3 regions of the Parabacteroides merdae ATCC 43184 genome follow, and region 2 is predicted to be linked to each of the others. Evidence: riboswitches for the same ligand, from Rfam matches in the RefSeq annotation. Region 2 holds a riboswitch; each other region holds the start of a gene.
The links. A riboswitch is a leader RNA that binds a small molecule or an ion and turns the genes downstream of it on or off. The one in region 2 is predicted to bind cobalamin.
Positions count from the first base shown of each region.

Region 1 (9,908 bases), 530 kb from region 2:
TTATTACGAGGATATGCTGGACATCGTTTCGGATTTATCTGACTATGCCTTGTTCTATAATGGTCCGAAATGCGGTGCTTCCGCTCCGGATCATATGCATTTCCAAGCTGGAAAGAAAGAGGAGTTTCCGGTTGTGAGAAATTGGCCGAACTTCCCGAAACAGGTCGTTTGGGAAAGTGAACGGACTGGTTTCTATGCTTCAGTCGATCTCCTTCCGGTCTGTTTTATCCTAGTGTCGAGGGATAAGGGTGAGGCGGCGGCCGTTTTCGAGTTGTTATACGACATGATGCCGATGGGACCGGAGGATTACGAACCAATGATGAACCTGTTGGTCTGGAGGGAGGATGATGTTTGGATTACCTGTATCTTCCCCCGGCGGGAATTGCGTCCATCCTGCTATTATGCCGAGGGAGATGCCAATATTCTCATCAGCCCGGCGACGGTCGAGATGGCCGGTTTATTTGTCGTCCCTTTGGAAAAGGACTTTAAGAAAGTGACATTTGCAGACCTCGAAAAGGTCTGGGAAGAGGTAAGTATTACGGAGGATGAGGAGAATGAGCTCATCCGGAAAATAAGAGATGAAGCATGATATCATATAAGCCTATGTCTGATAAGCCATCTGTACGGTCTCCTTGGTTTTGGGTTCCTTCCCTGTATTTTGCGCAGGGAATACCTTATGTCGCGGTGATGATCGTCTCTGTCCTTATGTATAAGCGCCTGGGAGTTTCAAATACCGATATCGCCCTTTATACGAGTTGGCTGAATCTGCCCTGGGTGATCAAACCTTTTTGGAGTCCTTTTGTGGATTTGCTGAAGACTAAACGCTGGTGGGTGGCCACGATGCAGTTATTGATCGGGGCAGGACTTGCCGGAGTGGCGTTTACGATCCCGACGACGTTCTTTTTCCAGGCTTCATTGGCTGTATTCTGGTTGCTGGCTTTCAGTTCCGCCACACATGATATTGCGGCGGACGGCTTTTACATGCTGGCTCTCGATTCGCATGAACAGGCTTTCTTCGTCGGTATCCGGAGTACTTTTTACCGGATTGCGATTATTGCCGGACAGGGTGTGCTGGTCATGTTTGCCGGATTTCTGGAAAACAGTACGGGGAATATCCCGCTTGCCTGGTCTGTTACATTCTTTATTTTAGGCGGGCTGTTTTTGGCTTTGTTCCTGTATCACCGGTATATACTTCCTTTGCCGAAAGGGGATAAGCCATCGGCTACGGTGACTCCTTCCACAATCTTAAAAGAGTTTTTCGCGACTTTCGCCTCTTTTTTCAAAAAGAAACAAGCCTTTGTCGCGATCCTGTTTATGCTGTTGTACCGTTTTCCGGAAGCCCAGTTGACTAAATTGGTAACGCCTTTCCTGGTCGATCCCCGCGAAGTGGGTGGCTTGGGGCTTTCGACGGCTGAAATCGGACTGGTGTACGGGACGATCGGTACGATCGGTTTGACATTGGGCGGAATATTGGGAGGTATCGCCGCCTCGGCAGGAGGATTGAAGAAATGGATCTGGCCGATGGCGTTGGCAATTTCCCTTCCTGACGCTGTCTTTATTTATTTGAGCAGTGCGTTGCCTGATAATTTGTGGATAGTCAACATTTGCGTATTTATCGAACAGTTTGGATACGGCTTTGGCTTTACGGCCTATATGTTGTATCTGATTTATTATTCCGACGGAGAACATAAGACGGCACATTATGCGATCTGTACGGCTTTTATGGCTTTGGGCCTGATGCTTCCTGGAATGGCGGCCGGCTGGTTGCAGGAACAGATGGGTTACGAGAATTTCTTCTGGTGGGTGATGGGATGTTGCCTGGTGACGTTGCTTGTCACGGCCTGCCTGAAGATCGATCCCGAATTCGGGAAGAAGAAACAAGGAAATAACTAAATATATTTGCTTTGTATGGTGGCGAAAACGATATTGATAGCGGATGGCGGTTCCACGAAAACGGATTGGAGTATTGTGTCCGGCAATCGGGAGATAGACCGGATCAGGACAGGAGGAATTAATCCTTTTTTCCAGACGGAAGAGGAGATCTCGGCTGAGATAAGGGACAATCTGATTCCCCGGATAAGGGAGTCCGATTCTGTCGGGGCCGTTTACTTTTATGGTGCCGGATGTGCATTCACGGAAAAGAACGAGATTATACGCCGTTCTGTCACGCGCTATCTGCCGGTCCCGGTGGAGGTCGGCAGCGATTTGCTGGCAGCCGCCCGTGCCCTTTGTGGAGACAGCCCCGGCATTGCTTGTATTTTGGGGACCGGTTCCAACTCCTGTCTGTATGACGGAAAGGGTATTGTCAAGAGCATATCTCCGTTGGGCTTTGTCTTGGGAGATGAGGGGAGTGGCGCCGTACTTGGAAAATTGTTGGTTGGGGATGTGTTGAAGAACCAGTTGCCGGCAGCTTTGCAAGAGGCTTTTTGGGCGGAGTCCGGTTTGACACCGGCCATCATTATGGAAAAGGTTTATAAAGGGTCTTTCCCGAATCGTTTTTTGGCAAGCCTGTCTCCTTTTTTGCTCCGGCATATAGAAGAACCTGCAATACGTGATCTGGTGAACAATAGCTTCCGGGCGTTCTTTGCCCGCAATGTCATGCAGTATGATTACCGGGAGCATCCTGTCTATCTGACAGGCTCCATTGCTTGGTATTATCAGGATATATTGAAAGATGTTGCTCGTGAGTTCGAGCTTCGATTAGGAACGATCGTTCAAAGTCCGGTTCAAGGTCTGATCCACTATCACTGTGTTTTATAAATAATAAATTATCTAATTCGGTTTTTATCATGAAAAAATCTTTATTCTTATTGTGTTTGCTTCTGGGTATGTTGGGTAATTGTGCGTTGGTGTTGGCACAACCAGCCCAGAAGTTGGTCAATGTGGTGGTTTCGCCTGATCGTATCGATTGGAAATGCAAGGCGAAGGAAGAAGTCAAGTTTACGGTACAGGTTTTCAAGAATGAGAATTTGTTGAAAGATGTAGTTGTCGATTATGAGTTGGGACCGGAATATTTTCCGACGGTTGTAAAGAAAGACGTTCGTTTGGCGGATGGAAAAACGATACTGAAAGCGAAGATGAATGAACCCGGATTCTTGCGTTGCAGGGTGACGGCCAAAGTGGACGGACGGAAGTATGAAGGGATGGCGACAGTTGGCGTGGATGAAACGAGGATTCGGCCGACGACGGTCAATCCGGAAGATTTTGATGCTTTCTGGACCGGTGCGATCGCTGAAGCCCGTAAGCAGCCGCTAGATCCCAAGATGACTTTGTTGCCGGAAAGATGCACTTCTACGCAGAATGTCTATCATGTCAGTTTCCAGAATGAACGCCCCGGTTCCCGTATATATGGCATTCTGATTGTACCGAAGAAAACTGGTAAATATCCGGCGGTCCTCCAGGTTCCAGGAGCGGGCATACGTCCTTATAACGGATTCAATTTGGGAGAAGATATCATTACGTTGGAGATTGGAATACATGGTGTTCCTGTGACGATGCCGCAGGAAGTGTATAACAACTTGGCTGCTGGAGCATTGAACGGATATAATGCAATGAACAAGAATAATCGCGATACGCATTACTACAAACGGGTCTATCTCGGTTGCGTGCGGGCTGTGGACTTCCTCTATTCTTTGCCTGAGTTTGATGGAAATACAGTCGGTGTGACCGGTGGAAGCCAGGGAGGAGCCTTGTCTATTGTCACGGCCGGACTAGACCCGCGTATCAAGTTTCTTGCTGCTTTCTATCCGGCCTTGTGCGATTATGCCGGCTATCTGCATAAACGTGCGGGAGGCTGGCCGCATTACTACCGGAATGCGCAGCCTGTGGCAAACGAAGTGGAAACGCTCGCTTACTTTGATGTCGTGAATTTTGCCCGCCGGGTGAACGCTCCGGGCTGGTATAGCTGGGGATATAATGATGTGACTTGTCCTCCGACATCCATGTATTCGGCCTACAATGTTATTCCGGGAGTGAAGGACTTGCATCTTTACCTCGAAACCGGTCACTGGACATATCCGGAACAGCAGTCGGAACGTATTGAATGGTTGAAAGATAAATGCGGAAAGTAAATATGTTTCCCGGTTAATAATAATGCATGTATGTCGAATTTAAAGTATTTTTTAGCGGGGGTGTTAATTATGGCAATAACATCGTGTATGCAAAAGGATAGTGAATTGTTTTTGTTTGTCGGATCGTATGCGGGTGCTACAGACCCTGGTATAAATCTGTTTCGCTTCGATGTGGAGAAAGGGACGGCTGTGCCGGTGAAAAGCCTGTCGGGCATTCAAGATCCTTCTTATCTGACAGTGAGCCGGGATGGCAAGTTTGTCTATTCGGTAAGTGAAACTGCTGTGCCGGACGCAAAAGTATGTGCCTATTCGTTTGACAAGCAAACCGGGACGCTTTCTTTGCTGAACGAGCAGCATACGGATGGGAGCGCTCCCTGCTATATCTGGGTGGACAGTAAACACCGGATGGCTGTCACGGCCAACTACAACGGCGGAAGCATAAGTGTTTTCTCCATCTCGGCCGATGGAGCTTTGCTACCGGCTGAAGTATATGCGTATGAAGGAGGAAGACCGGGGGCCGAACGCCAGGCGGTCCCGCATCTGCATTGCGTGTACGCTTCTCCGGATGAGAACTATCTGTATGCCAACGATCTGGGAACGGACCGGATTTATAAATACGAGATCGTTGCTTCCGATAAAGGCTTGAGTTTGCGGGAAGGGACGCCTGCCTCTTTTAGTTTGCCGGTGGGAGAAGGTCCGCGCCATACGGTTTTTCATCCGAATGGGAAATGGGCTTACCTGATTAGCGAGCTTTCGGGCCGCGTCGCTCTCATGTATTACGACAAGGGCAACCTGACCCCGGTCCGGTTTGTAGAAGCCGATACGTTACATGTCTCCGGTAGTGCCGATATACACATCACACCGGACGGTCGTTTCCTATATGCCTCTAACCGTCTGAAAGGTGACGGTATCGCGATTTTTTCTATCGATCTGGAAAACGGGCAATTGACAAAGATTGGTTATCAGCTGACCGGTATTCATCCGCGTAATTTCGTCATCACCCCCAACGGCAAGTTCCTGCTTTGCGCTTGTCGGGATAGTCATATCGTGCAGGTTTACGAAATAGACAAGCAAAGCGGTTTGTTGAAAGATACGGGAAAAGACATCCGGGTTAGTAAGCCTGTTTGCTTGAAGTTTACCGACATGTAAATGTGATATTTTTAGTAGCTTTGCAACGTGTAAATTGTAATAAGCTATGTCATTCATTAAGATAACGGAACAGAATTCTCTCTATAACGACCTGGAACGGAAGTCCGTCCGGGACTTGCTTGAAGATATCAATACGGAAGATCAGAAAGTGGCGTTGGCTGTCCGAGAGACAATCCCCAAAATAGAAGAATTGGTTTTGCAGATCGTTCCCCGCATGAAGCAGGGCGGACGGATCTTTTATCTGGGAGCCGGAACCAGCGGGCGGTTGGGAGTTTTGGATGCTTCCGAAATCCCCCCGACGTTTGGGATGCCTTCCACACTGATTGTCGGCTTGATAGCTGGTGGCGATACTGCCCTCCGGAATCCTGTGGAGAATGCTGAAGACGATGAGGAACGCGGCTGGCAGGAATTGTTGGAGCACCGGGTTAATACGAAGGATACCGTGATCGGCATTGCTGCTTCCGGGACGACTCCCTATGTGATCGGTGCCCTTCGCAAAGCACGTGAACAGGGCATCCTGACTGCCTCCATTTCCAGCAATCCAGATTCACCGATGGCGATGGAGGCCGATATCGCAATCGAAATGATTGTCGGGCCGGAGTTTGTCACTGGCAGTTCCCGTATGAAATCCGGCACGGGGCAGAAAATGATCCTGAACATGATCTCCACCTCCGTTATGATCCGATTGGGTAGGGTTAAAGGAAACCGGATGGTCAATATGCAGCTCACCAATCAGAAACTTATAGACCGTGGAACCCGCATGGTTGCCGAGGAATTGAATCTTCCCTATAACCAATCCCGCCATCTGCTGTTGATGTACGGCTCCGTTCAGGAAGCTGTCGAGGCTTACCGCAAAGCTTAACGGGTCTGGAGTCGGTTTCAGCTTTTTTCTGTAAGAAGATGAGAAATATATGGAAAATATCTTTATATTTGTCCCATGCATTGTTCCTGCTTCGCAATCTGCGGAAAAGGATTAAAAGGGAATCGGGTGCAAATCCCGGACAGTCCCGCTGCTGTAAGCTTCAAAACGGATTGGGCAATTCTTTTATGCCACTGACGCGAGTTGGGAAGGCGCTCATACCGGAAGTAAGTCAGAAGACCTGCAACGCATATTTTTTCGACGGCTTCGAGGATAGGCCGGAAGAGAACTGTGAAGCCGTAGGCTTTTGCCTTTCTTTATTTCCGTTTCCCGTAGCTATTTACTTGTTTTTAATTATTTTGCCATAATAATTAGGAAAAGAGGCATGAATCTGTGGGTGGGATGAGCTCCGCCTCGATTCATGCTTTCCTTTTATGAGTGTGATTAATCTTCCGGCTTTTGTCGTATAAACCTTTTTTTCGTACCTTTGTGCGTTTCCTCCATAAAGAGAGGAAGATAAATACGACTTCAAATTTGTATATGGAAATGAGAAAAACAGTATTATATGGCGTTTTGGCCTTTTGTTTGGTTGTGTTGAATTCTTGTTTGGGAGACCCGGCCACCCAATTGACGATGGCAAACCAGGCAGGGGTAGTGGTGACCGGTTACGGACCTGGTAAGGCTATTTATACCAAGGGGGACGTAGTGGTCTCTTCGGAAGACTTCCAGAATGCCAATGTGGAAAACGGAGAATGTATTTTGTTTGATTATTCCATCGATTACGGGGTCGCAAACAATATGGGGGCAGGGACGGATACCAGTTATACCGAGGCTATTATTTATGAAAATACGATCTCGGAGGTTAATCGTTGGAACTTCTATAATACGTTGACCGATACCTCTATTGTTGCAAAGGACGAACTGTTGCTTTCTTCCCTCCAGGCGCGTTCCGCTTATATCAGAGGCAATTTGTTCCTGTTCACGGAGATAAGCAATCACCCGGCAAACCAAGTGGACAGTTTCTCTTTGTCCTATAATTCGGATAAATTGTTGGGAGACGATAATATTTATAGCCTCTACCTCCGCACGATCAGAATCAAGGCGGACACGACAAGAGGCGAGGCGATGATTATTCCTTGTGCGTTCAATATCGAAGATCTGGTGAAAAAGGCGGAAAAGAATCATTCGGATGAACTGAAGTTCCGGATTAACTATGCATATTCGTTCGGGAAGGATTCTGCATCGATAAACTGGAAAAGTTCCGACGTGTTTACAATAGACTTGACAGGAAAAGGCAAATAAAATGATAAATAGCAAACGAGCGTATTGAAAAATGTATAAAGAGATATTTAAATTGGTTGTAGCCATCATCTCCCAGCCGGGAAAGGCGTGGGATATTCTGACGAGAAAAGAAGAAAAGGACGATGAGTTTTTATCCCGGTTTGTGTATCCTCTCATCGGATTCGTTACGGTTGCTGCTTTTTTAGGCGTGCTGTTCACTCGGAAGGAGTTTGATGTCGAACTGGCGTTGAAGTCGTCTATCCGGACATTAGTCGCTGCGTTCGGCGGCTTTTATCTGGCTTCCTATTTGCTGAATGAGATTTGGCAGGGATGGTTCAAACGGGAGAAGGATATGAAACTGTGTCAACGCTTTGTCGGCTATTCGTCTTCGTTGATGTTTGCATTGAACATCGTGTTGATGTTACTTCCGGAGTTTTTCTTTTTGCGTATATTTGTGTTATATACATTTTATATCGTATGGGAAGGGGCCGGCCCTTATATGCAGGTGGAGGAGAAGATACGCCTGAAGTTTGTCGGGACCGCGACCGGTCTGATTTTGCTGACGCCCTGGTTGATCGAGGTAATTCTTTCCATGCTGATGCCCGGTTTACGTTTTTGATAGGAGAATAAGATGAAAGAGAAGATTAGTAATAACATACAGATAAAGAACAAGCGGGCGACTTTCGATTATGAGTTGCTCGACACGTTTACGGCAGGGATCGTGCTGACCGGTACGGAGATCAAATCGATACGCTTGGGAAAGGCGAGTCTGGTTGATACGTTTTGTATTGTGGAGAAGGGGGAATTGTGGGTGAAGAATATGTATGTGGCAGAATATTTCTACGGGACATACAATAACCATACGGCTCGCCGTGACCGCAAGCTGTTGCTGACTAAAAAGGAATTGCGGAAGATTGAAAGCGCTGCCCGCAATAATGGCTTTACAATTATTCCGACACGTCTTTTTATTAATGATAAAGGACTGGCCAAAGTCGTTGTGGCTATTGCCAAAGGTAAGAAGGAATATGACAAACGCGACTCTATCAAGGAACGGGACGACCGCCGGGAGATGGATCGTGCATTTAAACGGTAACGAACCTTTATGGATAAAGAAATATTTTTGAATCTCCTGAAAGAACGCATTTTGATTCTGGACGGAGGAATGGGTACGATGGTCCAGGGATTTAAACTGACCGAGAAAGATTATCGCGGAAAACAGTTTGCCGATTGGATGAGCGACCTGAAAGGAAATAACGACCTGTTATGTATCACCCGGCCGGATGTGATCAAATCGATCCACCGTCAGTATCTGGATGCCGGTGCCGATATTTTTGCTACCAACACTTTCAATGCAAATGCTATCTCGATGGAGGATTACGGCATGCAAGGGCAGGTGAGAAATATCAATTTGGCTGCCGGAAAATTGGCGCGTGAGGTGGCCGATGGCTTTATGAAGGAACATCCGGATCGCACGATCTTTGTAGCTGGTTCTGTCGGCCCAACTAATAAGACTGCTTCGATGAGCCCTGACGTGAGCGATCCGGCTTACCGTGCTGTCACCTACTTGGATTTGTATAGTGCCTATAAAGAACAGGTAGACGCTTTGGTAGACGGGGGCGTGGATATCGTTTTGTTTGAGACGACTTTCGACACGCTGAATGTGAAAGCCGGACTGGAAGCCGCCGAGGCTGTGTTGAAGGAAAAAGGCAAGGATTTACCAATTATGCTTTCTCTGACGTTATCTGCCCAGGGAGGACGTACGTTTTCGGGGCAGACATTGCTTGCGTTTTTGGCTTCCGTGCAACATACCAATATTGTTAGTGTCGGTCTGAACTGCTCTTTCGGTGCTGCCGATATGAAGCCTTTTCTGGCTGAATTGGCAAAACATGCTCCCTATTATATAAGTGCTTATCCGAACGCCGGTCTGCCGAACAGTTTCGGTTCCTATGATGAGACGCCGGAAAAGATGGCTGTTCATGTAAAATCTTTTATTGACGAAGGGCTGGTGAATATATTGGGAGGCTGTTGTGGTACGACGCCGGCCCATATTGCCAAATATCCCGAACTGGTGAAAGGGGCCAAGCCGCATGTACCGGCTCCGAGGCCCGATTGTCTTTGGTTGTCCGGTCTGGAGTTGCTGGAAGTAAAGCCGGAAAATAATTTCGTGAATGTCGGCGAACGATGCAATGTGGCTGGTTCACGTAAGTTCTTGCGCCTGATCAAGGAAGAAAATTATGAAGAGGCTTTGACAATTGCCCGCAAGCAGGTGGAAGACGGCGCGCAGGTGATCGATATCAATATGGATGACGGAATGTTGGATGCCGTGAAGGAGATGACGACTTTCTTGAACTTGATCGCATCCGAACCTGATATTTCCCGTGTTCCCGTGATGATCGACTCTTCTAAATGGGAGGTGATCGAAAAAGGTTTGATGTGCGTGCAGGGTAAAAGTATTGTGAATTCGATTTCTTTGAAAGAAGGAGAAGAGGTTTTCCTGCAACATGCCGCTCGCATCAAACAGTTGGGTGCAGCTACGGTCGTAATGGCTT
Region 1 is NZ_CP102286.1:86,880-96,787, forward strand. It holds gene NQ542_RS00350 (DUF4922 domain-containing protein) at 1-589, shown strand, start outside; gene NQ542_RS00355 (MFS transporter) at 586-1,893, shown strand; gene NQ542_RS00360 (ATPase) at 1,909-2,760, shown strand; gene NQ542_RS00365 (acetylxylan esterase) at 2,790-4,070, shown strand; gene NQ542_RS00370 (lactonase family protein) at 4,101-5,219, shown strand; gene murQ (N-acetylmuramic acid 6-phosphate etherase) at 5,266-6,081, shown strand; cobalamin riboswitch at 6,145-6,341, shown strand; gene NQ542_RS00380 (BFO_2992 family lipoprotein) at 6,625-7,380, shown strand; gene NQ542_RS00385 (YIP1 family protein) at 7,412-7,978, shown strand; gene smpB (SsrA-binding protein) at 7,991-8,452, shown strand; gene metH (methionine synthase) at 8,462-9,908, shown strand, end outside.
Region 1: another riboswitch for cobalamin. It lies ahead of NQ542_RS00380 (BFO_2992 family lipoprotein); the one in region 2 lies ahead of accC (acetyl-CoA carboxylase biotin carboxylase subunit).

Region 2 (9,908 bases):
TTATATCCGAATGTCAATTGGTTGGATGCCGTATCGAAAGACATGGCTTCCAATACGCGTGGAGATTTGACTATTACCGGTGGTAGCGATATCCTTCGTTATGCGTTGGTCGCATCGTATTATGGTGAACGAGGCATCTTTGTTCGGGATGAAAGTAAGGATTGGGATTCGTCTACACGCTTGAACAAATATAATATTCGTTCGAATGTGGATATCAATGTGACGAAGACGACTGTTGTGGGCATTAGTATCGGTGGTTACCTGCAAGAACAGAACGGTATGGCTGTCAGTGGACAGGATGTCTGGAATCATGCATTTGAAACGCCTCCATTCGTTCATCCGATCCAATATTCAGAGGGACGTGATGTACGTGTCCGGGAACGAACTAATCCATGGGCAGAAGCAACACAACATGGTTATCAGACAACATCCAGTTCCAAAGTTGAATCATTGTTCTCGGTTGAACAAGATCTGAAATTTATTACTCCCGGTTTGAAATTCAAAGGTCTGTTTTCTTTTGACCGCTATTCGAAGTCGTGGGTGAAACGGCATCGCACACCAACCTACTACAATCCGGCTACGGGCCGTGATGAGGAAGGTAACTTACTGCTGAGTGTCGGAACGGACGGACAGGAGTTCCTCGATACGGAAAACAAAGGCGAATGGGGTAATAAGGCTACTTACTTGGAAGGAAATATCACGTACGATCGTACGTTTGATGGGAAACATGCCGTCAACGCCATGTTTCTTTATAACCAACGCGACTATCAGGACGGCAATGTCGTCCCTTTCCGCCGCATGGGTATCGCCGGACGTGCTTCCTATACGTATGACAATCGCTACATTGCCGAATTTAACTTTGGATATAACGGCTCCGAAAACTTCACGAAAGGGAACCGCTTTGGTTTCTTCCCCTCTGTGGCTGTCGGCTATATGCTCTCAGAGGAAAAATTCATGGAGAAATACAAAGATACTTTTTCTAAGATCAAATTCCGTGCTTCTTGGGGGTTGACCGGTAATGACCAGTTGGATGGCCGTCGTTTTGCCTTTTTGCCGACCATTGATACGGATGGCAGTTATAAATGGGGAGTCAACAACGATTATAACCGTGCTTCCCGTTTTGAAGGAGAATTTGGGGTGATGAATCTGACTTGGGAAACGGTTGAGAAACTGAATGTCGGAACCGAAATAGGTTTATGGAATGCCTTGGATTTGCAAGTGGATTGGTTTAAAGAGCAGCGTCGGGACATCTTTATGCAGCGTAACAACATTCCGTCGGCAGCCGGATTCCGCAAAACGCCGTGGGCAAACTATGGTAAGGTGGATAATATCGGTGTGGATTTGTCGCTGACTTACAACCAACAGATTACAAAAGATTTACATATCGGTTTTAGAGGTACGTTTACATATGCTCACAATACGATTGTCGAAATGGATGAAGCGCTCGGTGTTATGGGAACGAACCGCCAACGGACGGGACATTCTGTGAACGAACTGTTCGGGTTAGTGGCAGACGGGCTCTTTACGGAAGATGATTTTGTTACTAATGATAAAGGGGATCTGGTGTTGAAAGAAGGTATTCCGTCGCATACGTTTAACAGTGTGCGTCCCGGTGATATTAAATATGTGGATATTGATGGTGACGGATCGATCACAAATAAGGATGAGGTTGCCATGGGAGGAACGGTCAATCCGGAAATTGTTTATGGTTTCGGGGCGACAGCTCGTTATAAGCAGGTCGATTTCAATGTCTTTTTCCAAGGAAACGGTAAGACTCATCGTTTCATCGGTGGTGTGGCTTCGAACTTCTTGCCCGGATCTTCACAAGGTGCAATGGGCAATGTCTTGACTAACTACAATGACCGCTGGACTCCGGAAAATCCGAGCGAAGATGTTTTCTATCCGCGCCTAAGCTATGGGGCGAATACGAACAACAGCCAGAATTCGACTTGGTGGCTGCGTAATATGAGCATGCTGCGTATGAAGGATATAGAAGTCGGATATACGTTGCCCAAACGTTGGATGAGTCGGATCGGATTGGAAAATATCCGCCTGTATGCTAAAGGGTCAAATTTATTGACATTCTCGGCTTTTGATCTCTGGGACCCGGAACTTGATACGCAGAACGGTGCGAAATACCCGATTATGAAATCTGTCTCATTCGGTATTGATGTTAATTTCTAATTTGAGTTTAAGTTTATAAAAATAGAATCATGAAACTGTTTAAATACATAACGATAGCTTTTTCAAGTCTTTTTATGTGTGGTTGTTCGGACTATTTGGATAATGCTCCGGATGATACATTGACAATGGAAATGGTCTTCAATGATAGAACTCGTACAGAGGATTGGTTATCAGGTGTATATAATCGTATTCCAGATAATTATTGGGATTTGTTGAAAGTTTGGGGGTATGACTCGATGGGGGATGATTTGGATCCGTCGCAGCGTTGGTATCAATGGTGGGGGAATTCACTGAACTTCATCATCGGACAGTGGTTTACTAGTTCGACCTGGGATGCTGCCATTTGGAGTGCGAACCCGATTCGTATTCGTTCGGCTTATCTTTTCATTGAAAATGCTCACGCTTTGCCGGATCAGGGGGTGAGTGAGGCTAACATCGAACGGATGAAGGATGAATGTCGTTTTTTGATTGCCTATTATTATTGGCAAATGATTGAAGCTTATGGAAGTGTTCCTTTTTTCGATGGACTGGCAGATGTGAATGATCCGAATTTGATGCGTGGACAAATGCCTTTCGATGAAATGGTAGATTGGATTGATGCACAGTTGGTTGACCTTTCCAAGAAACTTCCGGCTTCTTACTTGAATGAATCTACACAATTTTATGGCCGTGCCACTTCCATCATGTGTTTGGCGGTTCGTGCCCGTATGTTGTTGTTTGCTGCAAGTCCGTTGGTAAATGGGAACGAATGGTATGCAGGTTTCAAAAATTATGATGGTAAATTCCGGTTCAGCCAAACTTACGATCCTGCAAAATGGAAACGTGCCGCTGATGCTAACCGGGAGTTGATCGAAGCAGCACATGCTGCCGGTCATGATTTGGTACGTGAATATAATGCCGATGGCAGTATTGATCCTTTCATGTCTTGTTATAATGTGTTTTTCCTGCGCGGCGATCAGAATCCTGAAGCTCTGTTCATCCGTTCCGACTGTAATTTCAGTGAGTTTGAAAAACATGCTACTCCGCGTGGAGCTTCCGGTAACGGCGGTTTGGGTGTCTATCAGACATTGGTCGATGCCTTCGCCATGAAGGATGGTTCCCTTCCGATTACCGGTTATGATGGCAATTATGGAAAACCGATTATCAACAAGGAATCCGGCTATACGGAACGCGGTTTTTCTGCGCAAAAGGATATCCGTAAAACTAAGTACAATCTTTACCGTAATTGTCCGGGAGCTACAGTCGACTCGGTTGGTGCAGATGGTTGCACCTATAATCAAGTGGCTGCCTCCGGCACTTACAATATGTATGTCGGTCGTGAACCTCGTTTCTATTTGACGGTGATGTGGAATCGTCAGTGGTATCATCAGGCAGAACGTGAAGTACAAATGATGTCGAACGAACAAGACGGCGGCCCTACGCATGACGCTCCGCAAAACGGTTATCTGAACCGTAAGAAAGTCTCATTGGATCAAAACCAGCGTAACGGTATACACCCGTATCGTCCGGGTATCCTTTACCGTTTGGGCGAGGCTTATCTGAATTATGCCGAGGCTTTGAATGAGTGCGATCCGGGTAATCCTGACATCTTGAAGTATCTGAACTTGATTCGTGAACGTGCCGGTATGCCGCAGTATGGAACCGGAAAGGATAGTAATGGCTTTGATAAAATTCCATTGAACGGCCAGGATGAGGTGCGCGAAGCGATCTATCATGAACGTCGCGTAGAACTTTGCTGTGAAAACGGCTTGCGTTATTTAGACCTCCGTCGTTGGAAGAAAGCGGAAGAAGTGTTGAATCAACCTATGTATGGTATGAATTTCAGTGGAACGAAGCTGTCGGATGATCCAAATGATGCTGCTGCATTCTTCAAGCGCACGCAATATATCAAACGTGTCTACGAGCGTAAATTCTATTGGTATCCGATCTATCAAGATCAAATAGATAAAGACCCGACACTTGTTCAGGCTCCGTTCTGGGACAAGTGAGAATGTACAAAAAGTTATTCGTAATGCTAAAGAGGGGCAAAACAGCCCCTCTTTATTGTTTATCTCAGGAACATCAGTAGAAACAATAGTTCAATTTTTCCTTGTTGCATACGTTCTATGGCACGGTAGATCATTTTTCGCACACTTTTGGGTGTGATATTGAGTATTTCGGAAATTTCTTGTATGGAGAGTGCTTTGATAAAGCGCAAATATATGACTTCCCGCTGCTTGTTTGTCAATAAATTCAATAGGCTTTCAACCTCTTTCTCATAGTTTCTTCTTTCTTCTTCATCCTCCATTAAAGCTTCGGCATCAACTTCTATTTTGAAATTATATTCGACTTCTTCTTCTAAGCTAAGCCAGTTCGCCTGTTTACGTAAAGATGTTATTATCTTGTTCTTGAGAGCACTAAACAGATAGGATTTCGGAGAACCGAGAATTTCTATTTTATCAGCCGATTCAAACAAGTGCAAAAAGAGATCATGTATTGCATCTAATACAAAATCTTTTTCCACTCCAAAGGCTATTCCATAGGCGAACAACTCATCTATATAGTTCTCATACCATTTATCAATTTCTGATTTGATATTTGACATTTCGTATTGGTACAGTGAAATTCAAAACCGCAAAAATATAGAATCTCATTCGAATAGGCAATGAAATATCAAGGCTACGCACCAAAATTGTAATTGCCTTAGTTGTTCAACAGGGTGACCGTATCACAATTTTCTAAGGTTGTAATCTCTATACGGAGTTTTCACAAATCCTCTATCACTCTATCACTACGAAGGTTATGGCTATTAATATTCAAGCGTTAGAGGCAGTGATACAGGACGTTTTCCTCTATCACTCCTCTATCACTTCTGACACATGGTGCTTTTATCATATAATTGAAAACCAGTGTGTTGCCTTCTTTTGCTTTTGAAAAAGCATATAAAATAATCGAATAAACAAATGTAAAAACGAATATAACAGGTATTAAATTGGCGAAATACGGTTCTTCATTTCACAAAAGCCCTCTCTTTTTTTAGCAGAAACAAGCAGATAATTCCGTAAACACCCCCATGTTGCCATCCTTAACATCCGGGTGTAGAGAGTCGGTACATCCGGGTGTAAGAGGGGGCAACATGGGGATGTCCGGCAACAAAAGTGCCTTGCCGGACAATAAAAACCACCCGGTTTTACCTATTTTTATAGCCGTTTTTAGAGAAAAAGGCTCTGTTTTTTTGGGGTATATTTCATGCGATTTCCGGGTGTTGGTGCGGTTGCCCTGGTTGTTCAAACCTGTTTGAGAGGATTTCCGGCTTTTTTCCTATCTTTGCCGCCAATTAAGCAGTATCTGGAAAATTACGAAATTTTCCGCCATGAATGCATGCTTCGCCTAAAGAATTAAATCTCTTATTAATATAGTAATTAAGCAAAAAAATGAAACGTATAGTTTTTTTGGATTATGTACGCGTGTTCGCATGTTTCCTTGTTATGGTCGTCCACGCCAGTGAAAACTTTTACGGTGCCCCCGGTTCGACGGACATGGTGGGACCGCAAGCCTTTCTGGCAAATGAGTCAGACCGGCTATGGGTGTCCATATACGATGGGTTTTCGCGTATGGCCGTGCCGTTGTTTATAATAGTCTCCGCTTTTCTTCTTGCGCCGATGAAGGAAGGGCAGACCATGTGGCAGTTCTATCGTCGGCGTTGTATCCGCATTCTACCACCGTTTTTCATATTCATGATACTCTACAGTACTCTGCCGATGTTGTGGGGACAGATTGATGGAGCGACCTCGATCAAGGATCTGTCGCGGATATTTCTGAACTTCCCGACGCTGGCCGGGCATCTATGGTTTATGTATCCCTTGATCAGCATTTACCTGTTTATTCCTATCATCTCGCCCTGGTTGAGCAGAGTGACGGTCAAAGAAGAACGTTTCTTTATCGGGTTGTTTCTCTTGTCGACCTGTATGCCATATCTGAACCGTTGGTTCGGAGAAGTGTGGGGACAGTGCTTTTGGAACGAATACCATATGCTGTGGTATTTCTCCGGTTACTTAGGCTATCTTGTGCTCGCACATTATATACATGTCCATCTGACCTGGAACCGTTCCAAACGTTTTATTATCGGAATTGTTTCGATGCTCATTGGTGCAGCTATTACCATATATTCGTTCTATGTTCAGGCCGTTCCCGGAGAAATACTCCCCACGCCCGTGCTGGAAATAGGGTGGGCTTTCTGCACCATCAACTGTGTGTTGCTTACGGCCGGCACGTTCCTGATGTTCAGTTGTATTGAACTTCCCGAAACTCCGCGCTTCGTATTGGAACTCTCTAAACTCAGCTATGGGATGTATCTGATGCATATCTTTTGGCTCGGTCTGTGGGTGGCGGTGTTCAAGTCCGTCTTGCCGTTACCGACTGTTGCCGCCATTCCTGCGATTGCGACATGCACGTTCATTTGCTGCTTCGTGACAACCAAGGTTATTTCGCTCATTCCGGGCGGCAAATGGATCGTCGGGTAGAATATATTCGTTTGTTACTTTCGATTTTCACTTTGTAAGGGGTAAAAAGATCGTTATCCCTTCATTTATTCTAAAATCAGCGATAGCAATTCTGTAATCAGTGGCAGTGATTATATAATTGCTGTCGCTGATTTTGTAATTGCTGTCACTGATTACAGAATATTTCGTGTGTCCGTACCGAATTTTGGCGATCGAAATAGAGCGTATCAGAAAAAAAGTTTACATTTGCCACCGAATCGGTTCTGTATTTCCCGTTCGGGAATATGGATTAAAAGGGAATCGGGTGTAAATCCCGGACAGTCCCGCTGCTGTGAAGCTCCGTTTTAACATCTTGGAACTACTTTCGCCACTGACTTGTTATAATTAAGTCGGGAAGGCTTCAGGATGGGAGTCAGTCAGAAGACCTGCCGTTCATTATAAGGTTCATATCCTCGTGGGTTAGGCTATGGATGCGAAACATAAATACAATAAATATGATAAGAAAAGTTCTGATTGCGAATCGGGGCGAGATAGCTGTGAGGGTTATGCGCTCCTGTCGCGAAATGGGGATACGGTCGGTGGCTGTTTTTTCGGAAGCAGACCGGACGGCACGTCATGTCCTTTATGCCGACGAAGCGGTCTTGATAGGACCGGCAGCATCAAAAGATAGTTACCTGAATATCGAAAAGATCATCCGGGCAGCCAAGCAACACAAGGTGGATGCGATTCATCCCGGATATGGTTTCCTGTCCGAGAATGCGGATTTTGCCCGCCGGTGCAAAGAAGAAGGAATCGTCTTTATCGGCCCGTCGGCAGAAACGATGGAGGCGATGGGAGATAAAATATCCGCCCGCAAGCGGATGATAGACGCCGGCGTGCCGGTCGTTCCTGGCACGCAGCAGCCTTTGCAGGATGTTGGAGAAGCATGCCGGGTCTGCCGGGAGATCGGTTTCCCGGTCATGCTGAAAGCCTCGATGGGAGGCGGTGGAAAGGGAATGCGTCTGATCCATAAGGAAGAAGAGGTGGAAGAGGCTTACAACGCCGCTCGCTCGGAGTCGCTCTCTTCTTTTGGTGACGATACAGTTTATCTGGAAAAGTACGTGGAGGGACCACATCATATCGAGTTCCAGATTTTAGGCGACAATTACGGGAATGTGGTCCATCTCTGCGAACGCGAATGCTCTGTGCAACGCCGTAACCAGAAAATTGTCGAGGAAAGTCCGTCGCCGTTCATTACGCCGGAACTGCGGAAAGAGATGGGCGAGAAGGCGGTTGCGGCTGCTAAGGCCGTCGACTATTCCGGTGCCGGGACGATCGAGTTCCTGGTCGATAAACACCGTAATTTTTATTTTCTCGAAATGAACACCCGTTTGCAGGTGGAGCATCCGATTACCGAAGAGGTGTTGGGGCTCGACTTGGTAAAGGAGCAGCTTCGTATTGCCGACAACGAACCGTTGCATATCCGGCAGGAAGATATATCCCAGCGTGGGCATGCTATCGAATGCCGGATCTGTGCCGAAGATACCGCCAACAATTTCATGCCATCTCCCGGCATTATCCGCCAGCTGACCGAACCGAACGGGATCGGAGTGCGAATCGACAGCTATGTCTATGAAGGTTATGAGATTCCGGTCTATTATGACCCGATGATCGGCAAGCTGATCGTGTGGGCTACCAGCCGCGAGTATGCGATCGAACGAATGAGGCGTGTCTTACACGAATACAAGATTACCGGGCTGAAGACGAATATCAGCTATCTCAGGCGGATCATGGATATACCTGATTTTGTGCATGGAACCTACGATACATCGTTTATCGGAAAGCATGGCGAGGAGCTGCAACATCCGGTGAACCCCGGAGACGAGCATGAATCGGAAAATATCGCCATGATCGCTGCTTATATGGATTACCTGATGAACCTGGAGGAGAACGTATCGGGCTCTTCGGTGGACAACCGTCCGATCAGCCGTTGGCGTGAGTTCGGGTTGCAGAAAGGTGTGTTAAGGATTTGAAAAATTGTTTATAATGGAAATACATATTGGAAACCGGGTGGCTGATGTGGAGCTGCTTGGAAAGGATGGAAACAAGGTGCGGCTCGACATAGACGGACAGCCCTACGAGGTGGATATCGTGATGGCTGAGAACGGGGCTTGTTCGATCTTGCATGACGGACATTCTTACAATGCCGAGCTGATCCGTTCGGGAGGAGGAAAGAACTATCAGGTCAACACGCTTTTCTCCTCTTATTCGGTCGACATAATCGATTCGCAGGCCAAATATCTACGTATGCGCAAGAACAGCGAAGAAAAGCAGGGCGACAAGGTTGTATCGCCGATGCCCGGAAAGGTCATGAAGATTCCTGTGAACGAAGGAGACCTTCTGTCTGCCGGGGATATCGTGGTGGTGCTCGAAGCCATGAAGATGCAGAGCAACTATAAGGTCAGCTCTGATTGTCGGGTACGTGAAATCCTGGTGAAGGAAGGAAACACGGTAAACGTGAATCAGGTGTTGATGACATTGGAAGTAATTAATCAGGAAGAAAATGCAGAAAGAAGAGATATATAAGAAGTTTGAAGAACTAGATAAAGTAGCTGCTCTGGGTGGCGGCGTAGTTCGTATCGATAAGCAACATGAGGCGGGGCGTATGACAGCCCGTGAACGTATTGATATGTTGCTGGATAAAGGTACGTTTGTTGAACTGGATAAGTTCGTGACGCATCGATGCACGAATTTCGGCATGGAGAAAAACAAGATTCCGGGAGACGGTGTCGTTTCTGGATATGGTAAGATCGAAGGTCGTCAGGTCTTTGTCTACGCCTACGATTTTACAGCTTACGGAGGAACGCTCAGTTCGACCAATGCCGCCAAGATCGTAAAGGTCCAGACGCTAGCTCTGAAAAATGGTGCACCTGTGATCGCATTGAACGATTCGGGAGGTGCGCGTATCCAGGAAGGAGTCGGTAGCCTGGCAGGTTATGCGTCGATCTTCTATCAAAATACGATGGCCTCTGGGGTGGTTCCCCAGATTTCGGCTATCCTCGGTCCTTGTGCCGGTGGAGCTTGTTACTCGCCGGCACTGACCGATTTCATTTTTATGGTGAAAGAGAAGAGCCATATGTTCATAACCGGACCGGATGTCGTGAAGGCCGTTACGCATGAGACGGTGGAGAAAGAGGAATTGGGAGGCGCCTATGTGCATAGCAGTAAAAGTGGCGTGACGCATTTCGTGTGTGATACGGAGGA
Region 2 is NZ_CP102286.1:3,935,686-3,945,593, forward strand. It holds gene NQ542_RS16060 (TonB-dependent receptor) at 1-2,184, shown strand, start outside; gene NQ542_RS16065 (RagB/SusD family nutrient uptake outer membrane protein) at 2,214-4,172, shown strand; gene NQ542_RS16070 (RNA polymerase sigma factor) at 4,232-4,768, opposite strand; gene NQ542_RS16075 (acyltransferase) at 5,598-6,686, shown strand; cobalamin riboswitch at 6,907-7,112, shown strand; gene accC (acetyl-CoA carboxylase biotin carboxylase subunit) at 7,160-8,677, shown strand; gene NQ542_RS16085 (biotin/lipoyl-containing protein) at 8,691-9,230, shown strand; gene NQ542_RS16090 (acyl-CoA carboxylase subunit beta) at 9,208-9,908, shown strand, end outside.

Region 3 (9,908 bases), 1.5 Mb from region 2:
ATGGACCGCCCACCGCATCGAAGAGTTGAACTTCGATGGTAAGCGCATCATCCGTCCGGCCTACAAGAACGTCCTCGAAGAGCAGTCGTATCTCCCTATTGCAGACCGCTAATACCGGTTGGGCCTGCGAACTCCGCAATTCCCCTAATTATGATAATGACCCCGACAGCCCATTTTCATGCGGCAGCCGGGGTTTGCTGTTTTTCCGTCTTGTCGTCCGAGTGGCTGTCCTCTTTTTGCAGGACGGTTCTGGTGATGTTTTCGCGGAGCAACTTATCACGATAGGTGATATTGAATTTAATTTCTTTTGAAGCTCCTGTACAGTGTTCCATCTGGTGATTTCCGGATTAGTTGCTTTCAAAAGAAAGTCGGATACAAATGTCTGTTTTTTTTAATCGGGAAGACGAGATTATGGAATAAGCCATTATCTTTGCACCTGATTTAGAAAAGATGATGAACTATGACACTTCCGGAAGATCCGATGATGCTTTTCAGCTTCATCAATATGAAATTACGTGATAATTATTCTTCTCTTGATGAACTGTGTGACGATATGCATCTTCAAAAAGAGATGCTTGTCCAGAAACTGAAGAGTGCAGGATTCGAGTATAGTCAAGAGAATAACAAGTTTTGGTAATCGATGGAAGGAGATGACGTCCATTTGAAAAGTTGACTTGTCTCCACATGCCATGGCAGCGATGAAAAGCGAAGAAAAAGATGACCTGTTATTCTGAAAAAGTAAATTGTTGTTTGCAAGGCAGCCGATAGAAGATTGTTGATTGTGATTTTGGTGCAGTTGCCCTGAAGTCCTGCTGTATAGTGTAAGATTTATTCGTATATTTGCTATCATTGTAATAAAAATAAAAAAGATATGAAAACAAGATTGATGATGTTTGTGGCGGTTATCGCCTTGTTTGTTTTTAATGGTTGCAGCGATTCCAAAGAATCGTATGTGAAAGATTTCAAGAAGTTTATCGAAAAGGTGGAAGCAGCCGGAAGCGATTATACAGAAGAAGACTGGAAGAAAGCCGATGAAAAGTTCGAAACTTTTACTGGTGACCGTTATGAGAAGTTCAGTTCCGAACTGACAATAGATGAGCAGATAGAGATTACCAAACTGAAAGCAACCTATGCAACCCGTAGAGGACTTTCGAATTTGAAGAACGGAGTTGACAAGCTCCTCGACAGCGATATACTTAAAATGGAAAAGAACAAAAAATAGCGTTTATAGAGTCTGATACCATGAAACTTAAATTATCCATTTTAGCTCTTTTTATCCTGGTTGCCATATCGGTGAAGGGGGCAGTTGTCGATACGTTGGCCGTTTACAGTGAGGCGATGAAAAAGAATGTCCAAGTCGTTGTCGTTTCTCCGGAGAATAATCATGTGCCGAAACCGGTTGTCTACCTGTTGCACGGATATGGAGGAAATGCGAAAACCTGGCTTTCCATGAAGCCGGAGTTGAAAGATATTGCAGATCGCGACGGCCTGATCTTTGTCTGTCCCGATGGCAAGAATAGTTGGTATTGGGACAGCCCGAAAGATCCGTCCTACCGTTATGAGACATTCGTTTCCTCCGAATTAGTCAAATATATCGATTCTGAATATTCGACAGTGAAAGATCGTTCCGGTCGTGCTATTACTGGGTTGAGCATGGGCGGACACGGAGCCATGTGGCTATCTTTTCGTCATAAGGATGTGTTTGGTGCGGCCGGTAGTACGAGTGGCGGAGTCGATATCCGACCGTTCCCCAATAATTGGGAGATGAACAAGCTGCTCGGAAACGAGAGCGACAATCAGGAGGTTTGGAACACTCATACGGCAATCATGCAAATTGACCGTATCAAGAACGGTGAACTGGCTATTATCTTCGATTGCGGTTACAGCGATTTCTTTTTCGAAGTGAATAACGACTTCCATAAGAAGCTGCTGAAATATAAGATCGACCATGATTTCCTTGTTCGTCCCGGATCACATAACGGTGAATACTGGAAGAACTCGATCGACTACCAAATCCTGTTCTTTAAGAAATTTTTCGATAAAAACAAGGGAAAGAATTAGGCTGGTATAGCCTAGTATCAAAACACCGGTGATTCGTTTTCAAAACACCGGTGATTCGTTTTCAAAACACCGGTGATTCGTTTTCAAAACACCGGTGATTCGTTTTCAAAACACCGGTGTTTTGCATATATAGGGATATGGTGGCTTGTCTTTTAGCTCAACCCTTCAATCACGCCGTCCACGATGTCGATACGTTTTGCCTGCGGGTCTTTCGGCAGTCCCGGCATGCGCATGATCTCGCCCATGATGACAACGATCATCTCTGCACCGTTGTTGATGATGATATCGCGCACTTTCAACTCGAAATTCTTGGCTACCCCGTAGGCTTTCGGATCGGAAGAGAACGAATACTGCGTCTTGGCGATGCAGATCGGATAGTGGGAGATTCCGAGACTTTCGATCTGCTTGATTTTCTTGTCCGCCAATGTCGTATAGACAACAGAGGCTGCTCCATAGATCTGTTCGGACACCTTTTTTATCTTGCTACGGATAGATTCGTCGTCCTCGTAGATGTATTTTAGCGGGGTGGAAGGTTTCTTTTCGATCGTGTCGACCACCAGTTTCGCGAGTTCGGCACCTCCTTCGCCACCGGCAGCAAATACGTTGTTCATACAGAAACCAACACCGATCTCGCGGCAATGTTCTGCGACCAGTGCGATTTCCTCGTCCGTATCGGATGCGTACCTGTTGAAAGTCACGATCACTTCCTGGCCGAAGCGTTTCATGTTCTCGACATGTTTGTCCAGATTCTCGAAACCGTTTTTCATCCCTTCGATATTCTGTTCCTTGATCTTGTTTTCCGGTACGCCTCCATGCAGCTTCAAGCTCTGGGCTGTCGCCACGATAACTGTCAGTTTCGGTGTCAGTCCGGCTTTGCGGCATTTGATGTCGAAGAACTTTTCAGCTCCTAGGTCGGCACCGAAGCCAGCCTCTGTAATGACGTAATCGCCATACGTCAGCGCCATCTTGGTCGCCAGAACGGAGTTGCAGCCGTGTGCGATGTTGGCGAATGGGCCTCCGTGTACGAATGCGGCCGTGTTTTCGGTTGTTTGCACCAGGTTGGGCAGGAGAGCGTCTTTCAGCAATACCGTGATCGCTCCGGCCACACCGAGATCGTTTACAGTGAAAGGCTTGTCATCGTTCGTATATCCCAACAGGATGTTGCCGATACGGCGTTTCAAGTCTTCGATGTCCGTTGCCAGGCAAAGGATCGCCATGATTTCCGAAGCGGGTGTGATGTCAAAACCTGTCTCCGTCGGTACACCGTTGGCCGATCCGCCCAAGCCGGAAACAATGTTGCGCAGGCTGCGGTCGTTCACGTCTAGTACGCGTTTCCATTTGATTTCTTTCAGACCTTCACAGGTATTACGCGTCTGGTAGATGTAATTGTCCAGCAATGCCGTGATCATATTGTGGGCAGAAGTAACCGCATGGAAATCCCCCGTAAAATGCAGGTTGATGTTTTCCATCGGCAACACCTGCGAGTATCCGCCTCCGGCAGCTCCGCCCTTCATGCCGAAGCATGGACCCAATGATGGTTCGCGCAAGGCAACGACCGCCTTTTTACCGATTTTGTTCAATCCTAAAGCCAGCCCGATTGAAACGGTCGTCTTACCGATACCCGCTTTCGTAGGAGTGATGGCTGTAACCAGGATAAGATTGTGTTGTCTGATCTTCTCTTCGTCGATCAGATGGATAGGTATCTTGGCGATGTATCTGCCGTAATTCTGAACTTCTTCACGAGGGATACCTAATCCGGTCGCGATTTCTTTTATCTTGCGCAGAGAAACCTCTCTTGCAATTTCTATGTCTGATTTCATGTCTTATGTGAGTTTAAGTGGAAAACAAAAGTAAATATATTTTTGTATAATAACAAAATGAAAAGTCAGGTAGTTTAGATACTATTGGATGATCATAAGGGAAAAGTATGGGAATATTTTCCTCTGGATTTGTTTCCGGTCGGAGGTGTAAAACTCTTCTCCGGTCCCGACATTCTCAAAATAATGGAAGTTCGTTTCCGGATGCAACCGGATGCAGGTATGGACGGCCTCCACACATTGGGACAGCTTCATGATGACGATCACATTACCGGTCTTGATCTTTTTCGACAATTCTTCCGCCGTCAGCATTCCGGGTATGACGATGATTTGTTCTTCCTGCTTGACAATATGCAAGCCGGCTAAAGCACCCGCTGCAATGAAAGCTGGTATTCCGGCGGTTCGTTCCACTTCGATGCGGTTCTCTTTGAATTTGTCGTATATATACTGTATGGAAGAATAGAACCCTGCATCGCCTTCCGCCACAATGACCACCTTTTTCTCTTTATCCCTGGCGGATATGGCCTTTTCATACAAGGTATCGTAGACTTTCCAGACTTCGGTCCGGTCTTTGCTCATCGGGAGCGTGAAGAACTGGACTACAGATTTCTCGATTTCCAGTTCTTCGATAATACGGGCCGCACGGGAGAGTAGTTGTCCGCTTTTGCTTATGGTGGCGGGGCAATAGATGATATCGGCCTGTCGGAGTTTTTTCAAGCCTTTCAAGGTGATCAGTTCGGGGTCTCCCGGACCGAGCGATACGAAGCAGATGGGGTACGACATGTGCGTTAGAATTATTTGGTGCGCAAAAGTGAGGAAAATTGCGGAACTTTCCAAATCTGCATTCCACAATTGTGGGGATAATTTCCACACTGCCTTTTCCACAGCCCGCTTTTTATTCTTTGGCATGCAATTTGTACTTGATGGAACGATTAGAAAAAGGTAAATAGATTGTTTAAGATTTTAGGTTATGAAGAAGTTTGTATTGATGGTGGCTATGGTGGTTTCGTGTGTCTGTATGGCTCAAAACAGTCATGCGCAGACTGGACGGGATGGGAATACGGATATCGATATGTTGAGTATGAAAAATTTCTATGCGATCGATATCGTCGATGTGGACCTTGCCGCACAGGAAGCGATTTACAACGCTTATGAAAATTGCTTGATCAAAGAGGTGTACAAGTCGAATGGTAGCGGTAGCCCTATCCAGTATAAGGTCTCTCTCGAGACGACTGACCAGCGGAATCTGGTTGTCGCTTTCGACGAAAGCGGCCATGTACTGAAAGTCATGCTAGAAGACGAATATTTGGCGGCTCGTAAGAAAAACTGATTTGTCTGCCACTTTTCTCTTGAAAGCAAAAGTAATATTATTATATTTGCCCTTTGAAACAGGTTTCCCTGTCCTCCTTACAGGACAGGAATGAAAAGGGAACCGGGTGGAAATCCCGGACAGACCACGCTGCTGTGAAACTTCGGTAACATACCGGCAATACTCAATGCCACTGATCGGGGGATCGGGAAGGTGTCCGGGGATGGAAGTAAGTCAGAAGACCTGCCGTTTCGGTTTTGAAGAGTCTCGTCCTCGTGGGGTGGACAACGCTCGCTCGGTTATAATAAAATAATATTGAATATGAAAAAATGCCTGGCAGGATGCTGCCTACTTATGTCGTTGTGTGTCGCATCCTCGTGTACGACCAAAAACAATCAACGGACCGATAAGGTGGAAACGACGGAAGAAAGCGCGTTTTCTGGTGTCCATATTGTACCCGAGTATGCCCGTGGTTTCGTATTATCCTATCGGAGCGGGTATGTCTTGCTGGATATCCAGGACCCGCAGAATGAGGAAAGTACGACTTTTCATTATGCGCTTGTCAGGAGAGGAACGAAACCGTCCGGCATCCCCGGATCGTATACTGTGATCGAGACACCCATCAGAAGTGTTGTCTGTATGACATCTTTGCAGTTGTCCAATTTTATCAAGATGGGCGAACTGGACAAGGTCGTAGGGGTGACCAGTACCCGGCATCTGTTCAATAGGGAGATGAACGAACGTCTCAAGAGCGGGAAGACCGCCAAAATCGGCATAGAAGGGAATTTCGACAACGAGGTGATCATGAGTATGAACCCAGACCTGATCCTTGTTTCGCCTTTTAAACGGGGCGGATATGAGACCTTGAAGGATGTCGGTATCCCATTGATCCCACATTTAGGCTATAAGGAGATGACGCCGTTGGGACAGGCGGAATGGGTGAAGTTCGTCGGCCTGTTGGTAGGACAGGAGCAAAAGGCAAACGAGACATTCGACGCTATCGCGGCCCGTTACAATGAATTGAAGGAGCTGACGGCGGAAGGAAAAGTGAAGAAACGCCCGGTCGTGTTGAGCGGCGAGATGCGGGGCGGTAACTGGTATGCCGTAGGAGGGGAGAGCTTTCTCGCCCAACTTTTCAAGGACGCCGGTGCTGACTATTTCCTCAAAAACGACAAACGTTCGGGAGGTGTGACACTTGATTTCGAAACTGTCTACAACCAGGGTGACGAAGCCGATTACTGGCGCATTGTGAACAGCTATCCGGGTACGTTCAGCTATGAGGCATTGAAGGAGCAGGACCCGCGTTATGCCGATTTCCGTGCCTTCAGAGAGAAAGGGATCATCTATTGCAACATGAAAGATACGCCTTTTTACGAAAGTATGCCGACCGAGCCGGAAGTCGTACTGGCCGACCTGCTGCATATATTCCATCCGGACCTGCTGCCCGATCATACACCTGTTTATTATGCACGGCTCAAATAAGTTGCACGAATGAGACATTCCACTACTTTTCTGATGTCGCTCATCGTAGCGTCTATCCTGGTCCTGATGTTCCTGAATTTGGTGTTAGGGTCGGTGTCTATCCCGTTGAAGTCTGTCTGGAACATTATTTGCGGACTGGGAGACGAGCCGGTGACCTGGCAGAATATCGTCTGGAAATCACGTCTTCCGCAGGCATTGACAGCTTTGGTGGCGGGAGCGGGCCTGGCGATAAGCGGCTTGCAGATGCAGACTGTTTTCCGGAATCCACTGGCGGGACCTTCTGTGCTGGGGATCAGCTCCGGTGCGAGCATGGGCGTGGCCTTTGTGGTACTGCTGAGCGGTAGCCTCGGAGGGGTTGCGCTTAGTAAATTGGGGTTTATGGGAGAAATCGCGCTTTCGATAGCAGCCGTGATCGGTTCGCTCTCGGTGATGGCGTTAATCGTATATGTGTCGCAGAAGGTGAAAGGGAACGTGACGCTGCTGATCATCGGCGTGATGATCGGCTACGTGGCGAATGCGGTGATCGGCGTGCTGAAGTTCTTCAGCGTGGAGGAGGATATTCGCGCCTATGTGATCTGGGGGTTAGGCAGCTTCTCACGTGTTTCCGGCAACCAGATGATGCTGTTTGTTGCGATCATGGCGATTCTGATCCCTTTGTCGTTCCTGTTGATCAAGACGTTGAACCTGATGCTGCTTGGCGACGGCTATGCCCGTAACTTGGGATTGAACATCAAGCGGGCACGTCTTTTGGTGATCACCTCGGCAGGAGTGCTGACGGCGATCGTGACGGCCTATTGTGGACCGGTCATCTTTCTTGGCCTGGCCGTCCCGCACCTGTGCCGGGCCATTTTTCAAACATCCGACCATAGGGTCCTGATGCCTGCCGTCCTGTTTGCCGGTGCCGCATTGGCACTCGTCTGCAACTTGATTGCCCGGATGCCCGGCTTCGAAGGGGCTTTGCCGGTCAATTCGGTGACTGCCCTAATCGGTGCTCCGGTAGTGGCCTCCGTTCTATTCCGTAAACGTAAAAACGAACTGAACGAATGATGAGACAAGATACGATTCATATAAACGATCTCTCTATCGGTTATCGGACAAAGAATGATACCAAGTTGGTGGCGAGCCATATACAGGCCCGGATTTATAGTGGAGAATTAACCTGCCTCTTAGGAGCGAACGGAGTCGGGAAGTCGACGCTTCTGCGCACGCTGTCGGCTTTCCAGCCGAAGCTGGGAGGCGAGATCGCCGTCTTGGGACGTGATATGGACAGTTATTCGGACAAGGAACTGAGCACGACGATCGGTGTGGTCCTGACGGAGAAGTGTGACATCCGGAATATGTCCGTGCGGGAATTGGTCGAGATGGGACGCAGTCCCTACACCGGTTTTTGGGGACGGTTGGACAAGGAGGACAAGCAGGTCGTGGAAGAATCGATCGCCTTGGTACGGATTGAGAACCTGGCCTCCCGCATGGTGCACACCCTGTCGGACGGAGAACGGCAGAAGGTCATGATCGCCAAGGCACTGGCTCAGGAAACACCTGTTATCTTTCTGGACGAGCCGACTGCTTTCCTCGATTTTCCGAGCAAGGTGGAGATCATGCAATTGCTCCACCATCTGACGCGAAGCACGAACAAGACGATTTTCCTCTCCACGCACGATCTCGAACTGGCGCTCCAGATCGCCGACAAGATTTGGCTGATGGACCGGACGAACGGGATTACGCCTGGTACGCCCGAAGACCTCGCCCTGAGCGGCCACTTGAGCGGTTTCTTCGCCCGCAAGGGAATCGTGTTCGACACGGAGACCGGCTTGTTCCGCATCGATAACCGGTATTCGAAAGAAATACGCCTGATCGGGCATGGACAGAAATATGCGATGGTCCGCAAGGCACTCCAGCGGAACGGTATACGTGCCGATCGGCATGTGGAGTCGCCTGTATGGATCGAGACGGGCGATCTGTCTGTCGGTTCCGCATTCCTGATCCACCATCTTGACGGACGTACGCTGGCGGCCGATACCATAGAATCTCTCTTGCAGGAGCTTTCTGTTTGACAAAAAAGCCTAAAAGGAAAAACTTTTCCCACTTCATTTGTTATTTCTATCAAAGAAGAATAATAGAGTCCTCGGAGAAGCAATTGGTAAATTATCCTATACTTTCCGTAACTCGGATAAAATTAAATGATATGAGAAAGTATTTCCTTTATGCTTGCCTGTTGTTCGCTGGCGTGTTTACCGCTTGCGATAACGATGATTCGGACGGGATCGACCCCTCGATCCCTTTTTATCAGAATTTGGGTGTCGAATATAATGTTACGCAGAACCATACCCATATAGGCGCAAATTTCAATAAATATAACAGCGAAGGGGCCAATCTGCGCCTGCCGGCCAAAGGTATTCTCTTTAACGGAAAAGTGCCGGACTTTTTAGGAATGGGAGCTTATATGTATATGCTGTCGGAATCCGGGCTGGACCCGGTCACGTTCACCTTTTCCCGTTGGAAAGACCAGGTCTATACAAACAAGGCCTCTATCGACGATGTCGATCCAATCGCTCTTCCCGAATCCCTGACATCCGTCAAAGGCAATGGCGCAACCATTATCACTTGGGTAGGAAAGCCGATCGGGAAGGACGAGTATGTCCAGGTGCACCTGACCTACAGCGGCGGTGTTTATGATATCAACAATACGCAGGAAGGCGCGACCTCCATCACGCTAAACTTTACGAATCCGACTTCTGCCACCAAAGGAACCCTGTTCTTGAGCCGTGTCAGAGAACTTCCTTTACAGGAGAGCAACGGTGATGCGGGAGGAAAAATCGATGTCTCCTACGTGCAGAACAAGGATGTTACATTTGAATAATCACGCTTGAAAGGTTATTTTCCCACTTTCCGAAATCAGCAGAACGGATAGTTTCCCGTTGGGAAGCAAGGGGGTACAATGCTCTCGGCATTTCTGTAACAGAAGTGGGAAGAAACTTTGTTGTTCGGTCTTGCTGAACAGTTCCCATAGTTCTCTGGCCAGCGTCAGGGAATCTATTTTTTGTACGGACTCTGGTTTGCAACCCGCCTTTGCAGCCAATTCTTTCAGAAAGGCTTTGTTCATGACGACCTTTTTGCTGTGCGTATCCAGTGCTCCTTCCGCTAGTTTGACGGCTTTGCCAATCATGATTCCCATGACGACTTCGTCAAATTGCAGTTCGGCAGCTATTTTCAGTGTCTTTCCGATGAAGTTCCCGTAG
Region 3 is NZ_CP102286.1:1,038,922-1,048,829, forward strand. It holds gene NQ542_RS04085 (citrate/2-methylcitrate synthase) at 1-112, shown strand, start outside; gene NQ542_RS04090 (hypothetical protein) at 177-332, opposite strand; gene NQ542_RS04095 (DUF4250 domain-containing protein) at 461-637, shown strand; gene NQ542_RS04100 (DUF6565 domain-containing protein) at 872-1,222, shown strand; gene NQ542_RS04105 (alpha/beta hydrolase) at 1,243-2,061, shown strand; gene NQ542_RS04110 (formate--tetrahydrofolate ligase) at 2,214-3,881, opposite strand; gene NQ542_RS04115 (precorrin-2 C(20)-methyltransferase) at 3,963-4,661, opposite strand; gene NQ542_RS04120 (hypothetical protein) at 4,849-5,208, shown strand; cobalamin riboswitch at 5,251-5,452, shown strand; gene NQ542_RS04125 (ABC transporter substrate-binding protein) at 5,509-6,669, shown strand; gene NQ542_RS04130 (iron ABC transporter permease) at 6,679-7,716, shown strand; gene NQ542_RS04135 (ABC transporter ATP-binding protein) at 7,716-8,723, shown strand; gene NQ542_RS04140 (hypothetical protein) at 8,855-9,529, shown strand; gene cbiD (cobalt-precorrin-5B (C(1))-methyltransferase CbiD) at 9,530-9,908, opposite strand, start outside.
Region 3: another riboswitch for cobalamin. It lies ahead of NQ542_RS04125 (ABC transporter substrate-binding protein); the one in region 2 lies ahead of accC (acetyl-CoA carboxylase biotin carboxylase subunit).